Regions from separate parts of the Priestia sp. 179-F W1.4 NHS genome, predicted to be linked through region 1. Evidence: a T-box and tRNA genes for the amino acid it is inferred to sense, from the RefSeq annotation. Region 1 holds a T-box; the other holds one or more tRNA genes.
The links. The T-box of region 1 lies ahead of leuS (leucine--tRNA ligase). A T-box ahead of a tRNA ligase gene usually reads a tRNA of that ligase, here a tRNA-Leu.

Region 1 (7,844 bases):
GAATAGGAGGAATAGACAATGACAACTCGTCAAGCAGTGGATCAACTTATGCAGCAGTGTGAAGATGCTATTCGCTTTGGACAAGGTCAGTTACAGGAAGGCATGAAACAAGAACATTACAATGACACTGAATATACAAAAGCACAGGAAAAATTAGAAAATGCTTATAAAGAAATTGAAGAGTTTTCTCACAGTGCAAATGCACAGCAAAGAGAGCAGCTATATCGCATGCGCCTGCAAGTTCAGCAGCTGCAAAATAAATTGATTACAACTCAGCATTAAGGAGAGGATTTTATGGCAACTCGTTCAAATCAAAATAACCCGGAACAAAAAACAAAAAACGGGATCAACAGCAATGATATTGAGCTAGGAAAAGATTTTGATCCTGTAAAAGAATTAAAAGCACGGAACAGCAAGCGTGCCCAGCCGGTTCGTTCGAAGCAAAAATAAGCGGTAAAAAGGTGATTTTGCATGATATTGTCATGTGAAATCACCTTTTTAAATAGTCAGCGAATTTCAAATAAATTGTCTATATGTAAAAGCATTGCGAACCCTTTAAGAAAAGACTAGAATGTACGTTGGCATTCGAATAGATAGGGGGGAGATCAATGCCCAAGTCACTTTGGTTTTTGATTATTGGTATGCTTGTAAACGTAACGGGAGCTTCGTTTTTATGGCCTCTCAATACAATTTATATAAATGAACATTTAGGAAAGTCGTTATCCGTTGCAGGAGTGGTTCTTATGCTGAACTCTGCTGCAAGCGTAGTGGGTAATTTACTAGGGGGAACGCTTTTTGACAAAATTGGAGGATATAAATCCATTTTATCAGGAATTATTATTACCCTTGTTGCATTAGTGGGACTGGTGTTTTTCCATGGTTGGCCTACATACGTTGTTCTCTTGGTTATTGTAGGATTTGGATCTGGTATTGTGTTTCCATCTATGTATGCAATGGCAGGCTCAGTCTGGCCACAAGGCGGAAGAAAAGCATTTAATGCGATGTACGTTGCTCAAAATGCAGGAGTGGCTATTGGCGCAGCGGTAGGGGGCGTTGTAGCATCCTATTCATTTACGTATATTTTCTTAGCTAATACAATTTTATACGTTATTTTTCTTCTTATTGCTATTTTTTCATACCGTCATATTTCGGTTACAGTTGGGCAAACGAATGTCCTCAATGAAGCCGGTAGTATTCAGCACAAAACGAAACTGACGGCCCTTCTTATTTTATGTACAGGATACGTATTATGCTGGGTCGCGTATGTTCAGTGGCAAACAACGATTGCTACGCATACGCGTGAGTTGAATATACCTCTTTCTAGCTACAGTTTGCTTTGGACGATTAACGGCATTTTAATTGTAGTCGGTCAGCCTTTGATTGTGCCTATCATTCAAAAAGTAGCAAAGACATTAAAAGTACAGGTTCTAATTGGAACGGTTATTTTTGTGGCTTCTTTCATCATCGTGGTGAATGCCACAACATTTTCGCAGTTCTTAACAGCAATGATTGTGTTAACAGTTGGAGAAATGTTTGTTTGGCCAGCAATTCCAGCTGTCGCAAGTCAGTTAGCTCCATCAGGAAAAGAAGGGTTTTATCAAGGCGTAGTCAACAGTATGGCTACTGCAGGTAAAATGATTGGCCCTCTCTTTGGAGGCGTTATTTTCGATGCGTTTAATATGTCTACCCTGTGCTATTTATTAATTGCATTATTGTTATTGAGCATGTGTACAACATGGATATACGATTATAAATTAAAAGAAAAACGTCAGCGTTCACTAACCATCTCTAAATAAATAGAGGTGGTTTTATTTTTGACTGTTCAATAAACGTAGGAATGTCTTCAGTATTCCTTTAATAATATAGTAAGGGTCGTGACAAGCAAAGAAAGGAGTATATACCTTTAAAAATGTAAGCGTTTTCTAATTATATGACTTCTTGGGGGGCTAGAATATGCTTAGTATGATTGGATTAATTGGAGGATTATTGCTGCTCATTGTATTAACGATGAGAGGCATGAATTTATTTATAGCAGGTCCGCTTAGTGCTTTAGTTGTTGCGTTAACAAGCGGAATGCCTTTATTTCCACAGCTGGTGAAAGAAGGAGAAGCAAATTTTGTTGGGAATTATATGTCTGGTTTCACAGGGTTTATTGCTTCTTGGTATTTAATGTTTCTATTGGGCGCCGTTTTTGGAAAAGTGATGGAAGACAGCGGGGCCGCTGATAGTGTTTCTCGCTGGATTGTCAGTAAGCTAGGAATGAAAAGAGCAGTGTTGGCGATTGTACTTGCCTGTGCGGTCTTAACATATGGAGGAGTCAGTCTGTTTGTAGTAGCATTCTCTGTCTATCCAATGGCTTTAAGCTTATTCAAACAAGCTGATTTGCCGAGGCGGTTTATCCCTGCTGCTTTAGCATTCGGTTCCGTTACGTTTACGATGACCTCGGCTGGATCGCCTGAAATCCAAAACTGGATTCCAATTGAATATTTAAAGACTAGTCCGTATGCAGGATGGGAAGTCAGTTTAGTTGTAGCGGTAGTGATGGCTGTATTCGGCTACTGGTGGTTAAAGCGCTTGATTTCAAAAGCAGTTAAAAATGGAGAGCGTTTTATATCACGCGAGAAAGATCCAGCAGTAACGGAAAATCAGTCTCTTCCTAATCCGTTATTAAGTTTGCTTCCGCTTGTGGTCGTGCTCATTATTTCTTTTGCACTTCATAAGCCGCTTCAGCAATCTGCGTTGATTGTCGCACTTTTAAGCGGTATCATTGTCACATACATTGTGAACCAAAAACACTTTAAAGGATTTTGGAATGCAGCATCAGAAGGGACGCTTGGAGCGTTAATTGCAATTGGGAATACAGCTGCTGTCGTAGGTTTTGGAGGGGTTGCTAAGGCTGTTCCCGCGTTTGGAGTGGCTGTAGATGCCATGACGCATATTCCAGGCAGTCCGTTGATAGGGGGAGCTATTGCGGTGAGTGTTATCGCGGGGATGACAGGTTCGGCTTCAGGAGGTCAGGCGATTGCTTTGCCAATTTTAGCCCCTCACTATCTAGATGCTGGTGTAAATCCAGAAGCTCTCCATCGTGTAGTAGCTATATCTTCTGGCGTATTAGATTCCTTGCCTCATAATGGTTATGTCGTCACCACAATTAATTCTATTTGCGGAGAAACTCATAAAGATGCGTATGGATCAGTTGCAGCGATGACGGTAATTGTTCCGCTTGTTGGTCTCGTACTTGCGATTATCCTGTTTTCTTTTGGATTTGGTATTTAATAATAGCTGTTAAAGAAAGTAGAGGCGGGGACAAAAGTATTTTAGCTGAAGGAAGATCCGAACGATAAATCGTTCGGATCTTTTCATTATTATGGTGAACTCGGCTTTTATGTGTTTAGTTGCTTTAAGCTGTTGATTGGAGCGCAAGATGAAGCCTTGCACGGAAATGAACAGTTTTGTAGCAAGGAGTCCAGATATCCTATTTATTCAGCTTTAGATAGGATTAACTTAATTATGTCTAAATCTCTTTGTTTGGCGTTGTATGTATGTTTTTGGGAGAAGTTGTTCATATATAAGAATGAAAGAGGGGATTTAGCAACAAAGCAGTGAGGCAGTGTAGAAACTTTTACAAAATCCGTTGAACAACTTGCAGTTTGCGAACATATTATTTACAATACAAGGTAGTATGATGTAAAAACTATGATAAGGAATAGTAGTGAACGAAGCGAGCTAAGAGAGCTGACGGGTGGTGCGAGTCAGCAAACGGGCGTTCATGAACTCACCTTGGAGTTGTAAATGTGAAGTAAAGTAACATTTACCGTCTATCCGCGTTAAGGAAAATGAGTGAGTACATAATTGTGCTAATTTGGGTGGTACCGCGGGAAGTTTATTCAACCTCTCGTCCCTTTGTTTGAGGGATGAGGGGTTTTTTAGTTTAATTAAATACAGCTGGAGCGTACAAGGAGGATTATGTATGGCTTTTAATCATGAAAAGATAGAACAAAAATGGCAAAAAGTTTGGGAAGAAAATAAAACATTTAGAACAACAGAAGATGAAGGAAAGCGTAAGTTTTACGCATTAGATATGTTCCCTTATCCATCTGGGGCGGGTTTACACGTTGGGCATCCAGAAGGTTATACAGCAACGGACATTTTATCTCGTATGAAGCGTATGCAAGGATACAATGTACTTCATCCAATGGGATGGGATGCATTCGGACTACCTGCTGAGCAGTATGCATTAGATACAGGAAACGATCCGGCTGAGTTCACTGAACTTAACATTAATAATTTCCGTCGTCAAATCAAATCGTTAGGTTTCTCTTACGATTGGGAGCGTGAAATTAATACAACTGATCCTAACTACTACAAATGGACGCAGTGGATTTTCTTACAGCTATATAAAAAAGGCTTAGCTTATGTGGATGAAGTAGCTGTTAACTGGTGTCCTGCGTTGGGAACAGTACTTGCAAACGAAGAAGTTATAGATGGCAAAAGTGAGCGCGGTGGGCATCCGGTTGAGCGTCGTCCAATGAAGCAGTGGATGCTTAAAATCACAGCTTATGCAGATCGTTTACTAGAAGATTTAGATGATCTTGATTGGCCAGAAAGTATTAAAGAAATGCAGCGAAACTGGATTGGCCGCTCTGAAGGAGCTCACGTTCACTTCACAATTGATGGATATGACGAAACATTTACTGTGTTCACAACGCGTCCTGATACGCTGTTTGGGGCAACGTATGCCGTTTTAGCACCTGAACATCCGTTTGTGGATAAAATTACGACAGCCGAACAAAAAGAAGCGGTAGAAGCGTATTTAGATCAAATTAAAAGCAAAAGCGATTTAGAGCGTACAGACTTAGCTAAAGACAAAACGGGCGTATTCACAGGTGCTTATGCAATTAACCCTGTAAACGGTGAGAGAATGCCAATTTGGATTGCTGACTATGTTCTAATGAGCTATGGTACAGGTGCAATTATGGCTGTTCCTGCTCATGATGAGCGTGATTATGAGTTTGCTGTTAAATTTGAACTGCCGATTAAAGAAGTAGTAGCGGGTGGAGACGTTTCAAAAGAAGCTTATACAGGCGACGGCGAGCACGTTAATTCAGACTTCTTAAATGGTCTAGACAAAGAAGAAGCAATTTCAAATATGATTCAGTGGCTTCAAGCAAATGAAAAAGGTGAAAAACAAGTAACATACCGTCTGCGTGACTGGTTATTCAGCCGTCAGCGCTACTGGGGTGAACCGATTCCTGTTATTCACTGGGAAGATGGCACAACAACTGCAGTTCCTGAAGATCAGCTTCCGCTTGTTTTACCAAAAACAACTGAAATCAAGCCGTCAGGTACAGGTGAATCTCCATTAGCAAACATTGATGACTGGGTGAACGTTGTAGATCCGGAAACGGGCAAAAAAGGGCGCCGCGAAACAAATACAATGCCTCAATGGGCAGGCAGCTGCTGGTATTACTTACGCTACATTGATCCAACGAACAGCGAAGCATTAGCAGATGCAGACAAATTAAAAGAATGGTTGCCGGTTGATATTTATATCGGTGGAGCTGAACACGCTGTTCTTCATCTATTGTATGCTCGTTTCTGGCATAAATTTTTATATGATATCGGCGTAGTTCCAACAAAAGAGCCGTTCCAAAAACTGTTTAACCAAGGTATGATTCTTGGAGAAAACAATGAAAAAATGAGTAAGTCAAAAGGTAACGTTGTAAACCCAGACGAAATCGTAGAAAGCCACGGTGCAGATACGCTTCGCCTTTACGAAATGTTTATGGGACCGTTAGATGCATCCATTGCTTGGTCAACAAAAGGGCTTGATGGTGCACGCCGTTTCTTAGATCGTGTATGGCGTTTACTTATCGAGGATAATGGTGAATTAAGCAGCAAGGTTCAAGAAAGCAATGATACTACACTTGAACGCGTATATCACCAAACGGTGAAAAAAGTAACGGAAGATTACGAAGGTCTTCGTTTTAATACAGGTATCTCTCAACTTATGGTATTCATCAACGACGCATACAAAGTTGATGTGCTGCCAAAGCAATACGTAGAAGGATTTGTGAAGCTATTAGCACCAATTTGTCCTCATACAACTGAGGAATTATGGAGCAAACTAGGCCACGAAGATACGATTTCATATGAAGCTTGGCCTGCGTTTGATGAAGCGAAACTTGTAGATGATGAAGTGGAAATTGTCGTTCAAATTAACGGTAAAGTACGTGCAAAATTAAACGTACCTGCTGAGGCATCTCGTGAAGAGCTTCAAGATATTGCAATGGCTAATGAAGATGTTCAAGAGTTCATTGAAGGTAAGACAGTACGCAAAGTGATTGCTGTGCCTGGTAAATTAGTAAACATCGTAGCTAATTAAGTATTGATGTAGAACAGCCCCCCTGACTAAAGAGCAGTCAGGGGGGCTGTTTTAGACCTAAGCGTCTGATGTCCCCCTTTCGGGGGTGACATCAGGCCCTTAGTTAAACCTTTAACTACGATTGGAAAAGCTTAGGTAGGCTGCTGCTTAAGCTTTTCTTATTTAGTGGCATAAAGGTATTTGAATTTGCTACAATAGCGATAGCAAGCTGAATGAAAGAATAGAGAGGAATGACGAAGATGGAAGAAGTAAAAGTGATTACGCCTGAAGAGCTTCAAAAACGCGTTGAAAATGGAGAAGAGCTTCATTTAGTTGATGTTCGCGAAGATGAGGAAGTAGCAGAAGGAATGATTCCAACTGCTAAACACATTCGTATGAATGATATTCCAACTAATGTGGATTATTTCGATAAAGAAAAAGAATATATTTTCATTTGCCGTTCTGGACGCCGCAGTGAAAACGTATGTTACTACCTTCAAGAACAAGGTTATAAAGTAACAAATATGGTTGGCGGTATGTTAGAGTGGGAAGGAAAAACGGTTAATAAATAAGAAAAAGCGCCTTTGACAGGCGCTTTTTTCTTTTGGAATGAAACTTCTACCATTCGACTAAAATGATAGTAGCAAAACAAATGATGACTAAATCTATAAAAGTCTTCATAAAAATAGAGGTAGGAAGAAGTTAAAAATCAGTACGAAAGCCATCATTGAGAGAAGCAGTCCATTCTGATTGAAACAAATTTGATAGGACAAGGTGGTAGAAGCTATGATACAGGTGAAAATGTTTGATAAAGAGCATGAAAAAGATTTAGAGTTTGCGGTGAACCGATTTTTACGCAAATTAGAAGATGAAGACGTCGTGGATATTAAGTACCAAGTCACAGTGGATGTTGATCGTGATGAGCAGGTGTACTGTTTTTCAGCCATGGTTATGTATAAAGCCTAGCATATTATGCTAGGCTTGTTGCAAATTCTCCTGCATTACTGCCAGCCAAACGGCCTGTTACAAGGGCAGAAGTAATATTGTATCCTCCAGTATATCCGTGGATATCAAGAATTTCCCCGCAGAAGTAAAGTCCTTGCATAAATTTAGAAGACATTTCTTTTGGGTGAATTTCTTTAACGGATACTCCGCCTCCTGTGACGAAGGCTTTCTCTAAAGAAAGTGTGCCGTTTACAGCAAATTCAAATCGTTTGCACATTCTCGAGAATTCTCTCAGTTTTTCATGCTGAAGCTGTCCCGCTAGCGCTTGGCTATCAATGTCTGCTTGCTCGAGTAAAAATAATAGATAGCGTTCAGATACAAAACCTTTTAAAACATTTTTAATCACTTTTTTCGGCTCTTCTTTTGTTGTTTTGACTAATTGTTGAAAAATCTCTTCTTCGTTTTGGCTAGGAAATAAATCAAGAGACATTTGAACAGTGTTGCTTTTTTGTTTCTTTAACTCTTTAACAACATA
Region 2 (7,844 bases), on a different contig from region 1:
AAGATAAACATGAACGGAGTGACAAACATTTGAGGAATCCACTTAGAATGTGCCGTCACGAAATTTGAAAAACCTAAGTCTTCTGTCACAGCGGATAATCCCCATACTACCGATAACAACAAAATAACGGACATCAAGTCATTGCCTCCTGTGATAAAACCATTAAGCAAATTCTGTAATGTAAAGCGCTGAAACAAGAAAAAAATGAGGGTAATTAACGTAGTCATAATTAAAGCTACTACCATCGCTTCTAACACGTCTGCTTTAATAAATGCTTCAAAAAAGGTGTGACTCTTACGATGTCCACTCCACCATGTTAAAAGTAAGGTAAGTGAAATCACAACAAGTAAAGGTACTAACAAATTCCAAGGCTTAGAAGGCAAATCCTTCGATACGCAAGGATGACAATCATGCCAATCTTTTTCGTCTTCTTCCTCGAGCTTCATAGGAGCCGTAGACGTTGAATGATGAAAAAAGCTGAAATAAATCCCTACTAAAATAATCACAATCGAAAAGAAATTATAAGGAATGCTTTGAATAAACAAAGAATAAGCGTCTTGTTTTATGCCTTGATGATCAATTGCCATTTGAATGATTGAGACCATATATCCTACAAATGCCGTTGCCACGGGAATTAAGACGATAACAGGAGTAGCAGTTGTTTCAATAACAAACCCTAGCTCTGCTGTCGTCATTTTCACTTTTTTCAGCAGCGCTCTCATAATGGGCGCGATCGTCACAAAACGAAAGGTGGGAGCACTGAATGTTCCAATGGTTGAAACATAGGTTAAAATAAGAGCTTTTTTTCTTGTATCAATTCTTTCTGCAGCTGTTTCCACAAAACCTTTAACTCCTCCAGCCATCTTAATCATTCCGATAAGCCCTGAAAACGCGTATAAAAAGACAACGATTTCTATATTACTTTTATTTCTAAGAGCTTGTACAACGTAGTGAAGTAACTTTTCAACACCTCCGACAATCGAATGATCAATCAAATAAGCGCCTACTAATAAGCCTAAAAACAACCCTGGTAGCACTTGTTTGGTGAAAATAGCTATTGGAATAACAATTAAAAACGGTATAATTGAAAACCAACTAGATTCCATAGGACTCTCCCCCTATCTTAAAAACCATATTAGACGTCTTCACGTATCGTTCATTAGCTTTTAATGTAACCCCAATAATATGTGTATATTCACGAAAATAATACGTATAAGCAGCACTGATTGAATAAACTATTTCTAATTAAAAACAGCATAGTAAAAATCTTTATTTCTACAACAAAAAAAGCAGTTTGCACATGCAAACTGCTTTTGAAAAGAAGCGGAAGACGAGGTTCGAACTCGCGACCCCCACCTTGGCAAGGTGGTGTTCTACCACTGAACTACTTCCGCGCAATATATAAAAGTAAAGATGCGGGTGAAGGGACTTGAACCCCCACGTCATAAGACACTAGATCCTAAGTCTAGCGCGTCTGCCAATTCCGCCACACCCGCGTGTGAATTGAAAAATAACTCCAAAATGGCAGGGGCAGTAGGAATCGAACCCACACTGACGGTTTTGGAGACCGTAGTTCTACCTTTAAACTATGCCCCTAGAAATGATTTCTTCAAAAGAACCTCGTTTATTGACGACGCTATATTATAATAAAACATATATGGAATTTCGTCAATAGGTCTTTTTATGAATCATGACTAGTACTGGCGACTTCAAAAAAACTGTGAGGCATATCACAGCTTTTCACACTTCCCACTGCCAGTTGCAGCACCTTTTATCCTCTACCATTTATTTTTATAAGCTTTCTGCAAAAGCACTTTTTTAGGAAAAGTGCAGAACTATACAAAATGTCTCCAAAATCGCGTGAAGACTGAAAGAATATGGAGGAGTGCAGATTTTACGGGAGGCACGTTTTTTTGAGAATCCGTATTAAAATCCACAGGTTCCCCCTCATTTCCCACAAGCGTACTGTGAGAAATTTTAGTTTCAATAGCCCCTGTTAGCTCGGCTGCAAATTCTTCACTATCTATCATAACCATAGATTCAGTATTTAAAAATACAGAACGTGAATCTAAGTTAAAAGAACCAACTGCACTCAAACGCTGGTCGTAAACAACGGATTTCCCGTGAACGGAATAAGGCTGTTGATATTCATAAAGCTTTGAAGCCGCTTTTATGACGCGATTTTTCACTCCTAAGTATGCAGAAAAAGCCATAGCATTCGGAGTGGACGTAATAGAATTCGTTAAAATAATTCTTTGCACTTTAGATTTTACTGACTTATCTATATACTGTTCCATCTCTTTTGTTGGTACAATATAAGGACTTTGAACGACAATGGATTTTTCAGCTTGCTCGGAAAGCTTAATAAACGTTTTCCATATAAAAGGGCTTTTATTCATTCTTTGAATAGGGTTTGTAATAAAAGAAACCTTTCTTGTAGGCATCGTTGATTCTCTCCATACAATATAAGGATGGACAAAGGGGTCGTTTGCTTTTTTGGCCTCTTCGTATTGATCTATTAACAATTTCTTTCCTGAAAGGCCACGAAATTGTTTAGTTTTCTTGAGCTTTGGAAAAGCTTTGCGCGTATACGGGTGGTTCCATAATTTCTCTACATACTTCTCCATTGAAAGAATGACACTATTACTTTCTTGCTTTGTATTATAAATCAGCACATCACGGTCATAGACAAAATTTTCATCCGGTTGACTGGCCAAGTATTTATCTCCAATATTTCGTCCTCCACTAATACCTAATTGGCCATCGACTACTATTATTTTATCGTGAAGACGGTTATGCCATGTCCAAGGTTTAAGAATAGTAAAGGGCTCATAGTACTTTAATTCAATATTATTGTGGAAAGCTAGAGCATAAAGAACATTTTTTCTCTTGCCTTTTAACCCATGAGAGATCCCGTCTAACAGCACTCGAATACGTATACCTCGGTCCGCAGCTTCGAATAAAGCACCCATAAGTAAATCCGACGAACGACCTTTGCCGATGGAAAAGTAAGCAATATCAATTGTATGCCTCGCTTCTTGAATCATCTGCATCCGAACAAGTCCTGAAAAATAACCGTTTTCCAAAAGCATAACGCGGTCTGTGGACTCTTTCTTTCCGTAAAAATTCTCAGTATTCATTACTTTTAAGTCTTTTCCCTTGTGCAAAGGGACATAAAACAGTACCACTGCAGTTACGAATACATATATGAAGTACAATACGACAATCATTATTAGTATATTTATTAGCATGTTTCCTGTCACAATCCCTTTCCATTCTTATCGTTCTGTTTTTATTAGGATTCTTACTTTTTTAACTTCTATACCTTTTAAAATAAGAATGGAACGATGGATTATTTGTTACACTACTGTTGATTTCCGTGCAAGCCTTCGCCTTGCCCTCCAAACAACTGCTAGAAGCCATTATATACACGAAACCTACATTCACTCTGCCAATAAAAAAAAGCAGAAGTTCATTATCTTCTGCTTTTGCAATTTATACCCTATTATGAACCTGCTCTAAGTCTAAGTAAAACAGCGGCTCTTTTATTGATTAAGGTCGTTTTCCATATCTTTTATGTCTTGCTGAAACTCAGTTAAACGCTGAAGCTGTGTTTCAGAAGCATTTTCAAGCGCATTTTCGATTTGCTGAGAGGCTTCGTTCACTTCACCTATCGCTTGCTTCGCTTCATGTCCATACGATGCATCATTTTTAGCTTCATTTGCCTGTTCATATGCATCTACTGCTTCTTTATGCCCCTGCTGTGCTGCTTGAAACGATTGTTGTTTATCTTTGTTATATGGGAATTTTTTCATCATAGTGCTCCTTTCCATTTGTTCACTCTATAGTGTGGCATTTTTCCACTTATTCATACGACGTTTCAATAGGTTGAAGCTGCGTAAATATTCTGCATAACGAATTCCTTTATTATTTAAGAGCGTCCAATGATATCTTTTATCCCTTGAAATACTTTCTATATTTTACATAAATGTATAATCACTTTCTTTAGCGGACATCATACGAATAGCTTATTTGAACGTCAAAATATATTGGGGTTGACTGCATGCACTTGTTTCTTTCCTTTTTGATCATTTGTGCAGGAATTATATGGATGGAAATAAAAAGATTACCTCAACCCTCTCATAAAAAGGAACGGAAAATTTTTATTGTATTCATGACAATCAGTATGATGATCGCTCTTGCAAAAATCTTTCGACTGCCTCTACCGAACCCTTCTGATTGGGTAGAAGCAATGTTTCAACCTTTAAGTCACTTATTATTCCGTTGGATCACTTAATTCGTGTATATGGCAAAAGGATGTGCTCATTTTGCTTAATGAAATCAATATTTCGGCTGCGCAATTTCGCAAGCTAGTAACTTTATATAGCATCGGAAGCACAATTATTGTTGTGCCTGCTGCTATTACGGCTGATGCTCATCAAGACGCCTGGATTGCAGCACTTTTCGGTGTAGCATCAGGAATTGGCTTAGTTTTGCTTTTTACCTCACTAGGAAAAATGTTTCCAACGCTTACGCTGATGGAAATGAACGAAAAAATTTTAGGTAAACTGTTTGGAAAGATTGTTTCTGCTGTTTTTGTATTATCCAATTTGTTTATCAGCAGTCAAGTTCTTTACTATGTAGGGAATTTTCTCACTACACAAATTCTTCCCTACACGCCGCTTACAGCCATCCACATTGCATTTATGGGTGTGGTTATCGTAGGAGTACGCCTAGGAATAGAAGTTATTGCACGAAGTGCCGAGATTTTATTCCCTTGGTTTGTCGGATTATTCGGACTTCTGATTTTGTCTATGATTCCGCAAATTAAAATAGAGCATATTCAGCCTGTGCTTGAAATACATCCAAAAGCTTTTATTCGAGCTGTTTTAACGTTTTTAAGCATGAGTTCTTTGACTTATACGATTCTGCTTATGATTTTTCCTTCCCATACACCAGACACAAAAAAGGCCACTCAATCTTTTTATATAGGTAATATAGCCGGTGGACTAGTGATGGTTACGTTAATCTTACTCGGAATTTTAGTGCTTGGTCCTTATTACTCCCAAATCACCATGTTTCCAAGCTATGAATTAGGAAGAAGAATTGATGTAGGAAACTTTCTTCAAGGAATTGAAGTAGTCATTGCTATTTTGTGGTTTATTACTCTCTTTTTTAAGCTTTGCATTTACTTTTACGCTACTCTTTTGGGGTTTGCCAATGTATTTCATATAAAGGACTACAAGCTATTTTCTTTTCCAGTCGCACTCATCATGATTACACTTTCCCTTATTGTATATCCAAGCGTTTCTTATCAAAAAGATTGGGATACAAAAACGTGGATTCCCTACAGCTTATTTGTAGGCATCTTATATCCGCTTTTCCTTTTAATTGCAGGATTTATTCAAAACAAAAAGCAGCATTCTTCTAACAGCGACTAAAAAATCAAAAACCTTTAATAGAGAATGCACCTTCAGTATAAGTAGTTATTTTTCTGGAAAATATAACATTAATTATTCATGTATAGGAGCTAGTCTATGCTAGGGGTATTGGGGTTACTTATTGTTTGCACGCTCGTCATTTGGTTTGAAGTACCTAACTTACGGCAAAAAAAAGCGAAGAAAGAATTATGGCTATTCTACACAGTTCTTGCAATTGGAACGTCCGTAAGCATCTGTAAAGCACTGGGTTTATATGTTCCAAATCCTTCTGATTTATCAGCTGCTATCTTTAGACCAATCAGCATATTTTTACTTCATTTATTATCTTAATACGTAAGACGAGGAAGTGAATACCGTGAAACCTGTAGTTAAAATTTCAACGATTCAATTTCGCATGCTCGTCATGCTTTATACAATTGGAAGCACAATTGTTATTGCTCCAGCGTCTATGACTGTTGATTCTAAGCAAACTGCTTGGATTCCGGCTATTTTCGGAGTAGCATGCGGATTTGTATTAGTGAAAGTATATATAGCTCTCGGACTTTTATTTAAAGATAAAAATCTGGTTGAAATCAATGATGTAGTATTTGGAAAATATCTAGGAAAAGGTATATCTTGTTTATTTGTCATATCTACTGTCATAACGTGCAGCCGTATTGTATACTACGTCGGAAGTTTTTTAAATACCCATATTATGATGGAAACGCCGCTGCTTGCTATTCACATTATTTTTATGCTTGTGGTTGTTTTCGGGGCAAGACTCGGGCTAGAAACAATTGCACGCTGCTGTGAAATCTTTTTCCCGTGGTTTGTTGGCCTTCTCGGAATTTTTATTTTTTCACTAACTCCTCAAATGAAACTTGAAAATCTTATGCCTTTAATGGACATTCACTTAAAACCCCTGACTCATTCGGTTCTTATCTTTCTTAGCATTACTTATTTTACTTTTGCTCCTTTGATGATGATTTTCCCCCTTCATTTAAGAAAACCTGAAAAAGGAGCTAAAGCTTTAATGAGCGGCAGCCTGCTAGGTGGATTTATTATGGTAATTGTTATTTTTTCTTGTATAATCGTTATTGGTTCTTATCATTCTTCAACTACCATGTTTCCTGTATATGAAATGGCTAAGCGAATTGAGGTGGGAAATTTTTTGCAAGGAATCGAGGTAATTATTGCCATTATATGGTTTCTTACTCTTTTCTTTAAAGTTTCTCTTTATTTTCATGCTTCCATCGCTGGACTTTGTCATATTTTTAACATCAATGAAACTCGATTTCTAACGTTACCGATGGGATTAATTGTTACGACTTTTTCCATTATTGTGTACCCAACCATTACCTATCAAAAAACATGGTTAGCCGAAACGTGGATTCCCTATAGTTTTTTGATGGGAGCTTTATATCCTTTTATTCTTCTTATCATAGGATGGATTCGTTTTAAACCAGCTAAAATAAAAATAAAAAAGATAATAAAATCTACATAAAAAAAGCAGGTAGTCACCTGCTTTTTTATGCTTGAAGCGCTTGAAGCCCTGCTTGGTTTAAGAAATGCCAAGGCTTATTAAAGTGGGGTTGAAAGAAAAAGTCCATAAAGCCAAGCTCATCGATCGTCATTTCCTGCTGTACGCATACGGACAATGTATTAATTGCTTGAGTAGCATCAATTTTAGAAATAACCTGTGCACCTACAATTCGTCTCGTTTCTTCTTCATATACTACTTTTAACGTAATATTTTCGTACGTTGGCATGAATTCTGGTCGGTTATTTTCTGATATTGCGATACTTTTCACATTCATATCAAAAAGAGAAGCCGCTGTTTCAGTTATGCCGGTAGATGCAACATTGTAATCATAAATATGCAACCCTGATGTTCCTTGTGTTCCCATATACTTAATCGTCGGCTTAACAAGGTTTTGAGCTACTAATGTTCCCATTCTAACCGCATTTGTAGCAAGCGGGATATAGGCATGTTTCTTAATCGGATTGTAGTAAATCGCACAGCTATCTCCGGCCGCAAATATATCTTTTTTACTTGTTTGCATATACTCATCAACCACAATTGCGCCGTTTGGAAGCATGTCTACCTGTCCTTTTACTAAATCTGTATTTGGACGGAAACCAACACATAGAATAACTAGATCCGCTTCATATTCGCCTTCAGTTGTCACTACTTTTTCAACAGATCCCTCACTGCCTGCAAATTTAGTAACCGCTTGGTTTAATGCTAATGTAACTCCGCGATTTTCAAACTCAGTTTCCATTAGGTTCGTAAATTCTGGATCAAGATATTTATTTAAAATGCGATCAGCACTATCAATAAACGTGACTTCTTTTCCGTACACTTCGAAGGCTTCCACTAATTCTGCACCGATATAACCCGCACCAATTACGGCTATTTTCTTC

Region 2: it encodes a tRNA-Leu, which carries the amino acid that the T-box ahead of leuS (leucine--tRNA ligase) is inferred to sense. The anticodon was not compared.

Annotation. Positions count from the first base shown of each region.
Region 1 covers NZ_JBIQFF010000001.1:46,183-54,026, forward strand. The annotation lists gene ACH0CI_RS00240 (YtzC family protein) at 19-282, shown strand; gene ACH0CI_RS00245 (hypothetical protein) at 295-450, shown strand; gene ACH0CI_RS00250 (MDR family MFS transporter) at 609-1,796, shown strand; gene ACH0CI_RS00255 (GntP family permease) at 1,954-3,276, shown strand; T-box leader at 3,688-3,906, shown strand; gene leuS (leucine--tRNA ligase) at 3,971-6,385, shown strand; gene ACH0CI_RS00265 (rhodanese-like domain-containing protein) at 6,625-6,936, shown strand; gene ACH0CI_RS00270 (sporulation protein Cse60) at 7,151-7,330, shown strand; gene ACH0CI_RS00275 (BaiN/RdsA family NAD(P)/FAD-dependent oxidoreductase) at 7,335-7,844, opposite strand, start outside.
Region 2 covers NZ_JBIQFF010000003.1:408,335-416,178, reverse strand. The annotation lists gene ACH0CI_RS17350 (Na+/H+ antiporter NhaC family protein) at 1-1,106, opposite strand, end outside; tRNA gene ACH0CI_RS17345 (tRNA-Gly) at 1,323-1,394, opposite strand; tRNA gene ACH0CI_RS17340 (tRNA-Leu) at 1,415-1,496, opposite strand; tRNA gene ACH0CI_RS17335 (tRNA-Trp) at 1,523-1,596, opposite strand; gene ACH0CI_RS17330 (phospholipase D-like domain-containing protein) at 1,836-3,230, opposite strand; gene ACH0CI_RS17325 (hypothetical protein) at 3,546-3,815, opposite strand; gene ACH0CI_RS17320 (hypothetical protein) at 4,112-4,297, shown strand; gene ACH0CI_RS17315 (GerAB/ArcD/ProY family transporter) at 4,320-5,441, shown strand; gene ACH0CI_RS17310 (hypothetical protein) at 5,538-5,771, shown strand; gene ACH0CI_RS17305 (GerAB/ArcD/ProY family transporter) at 5,797-6,924, shown strand; gene ACH0CI_RS17300 (FAD-dependent oxidoreductase) at 6,950-7,844, opposite strand, start outside.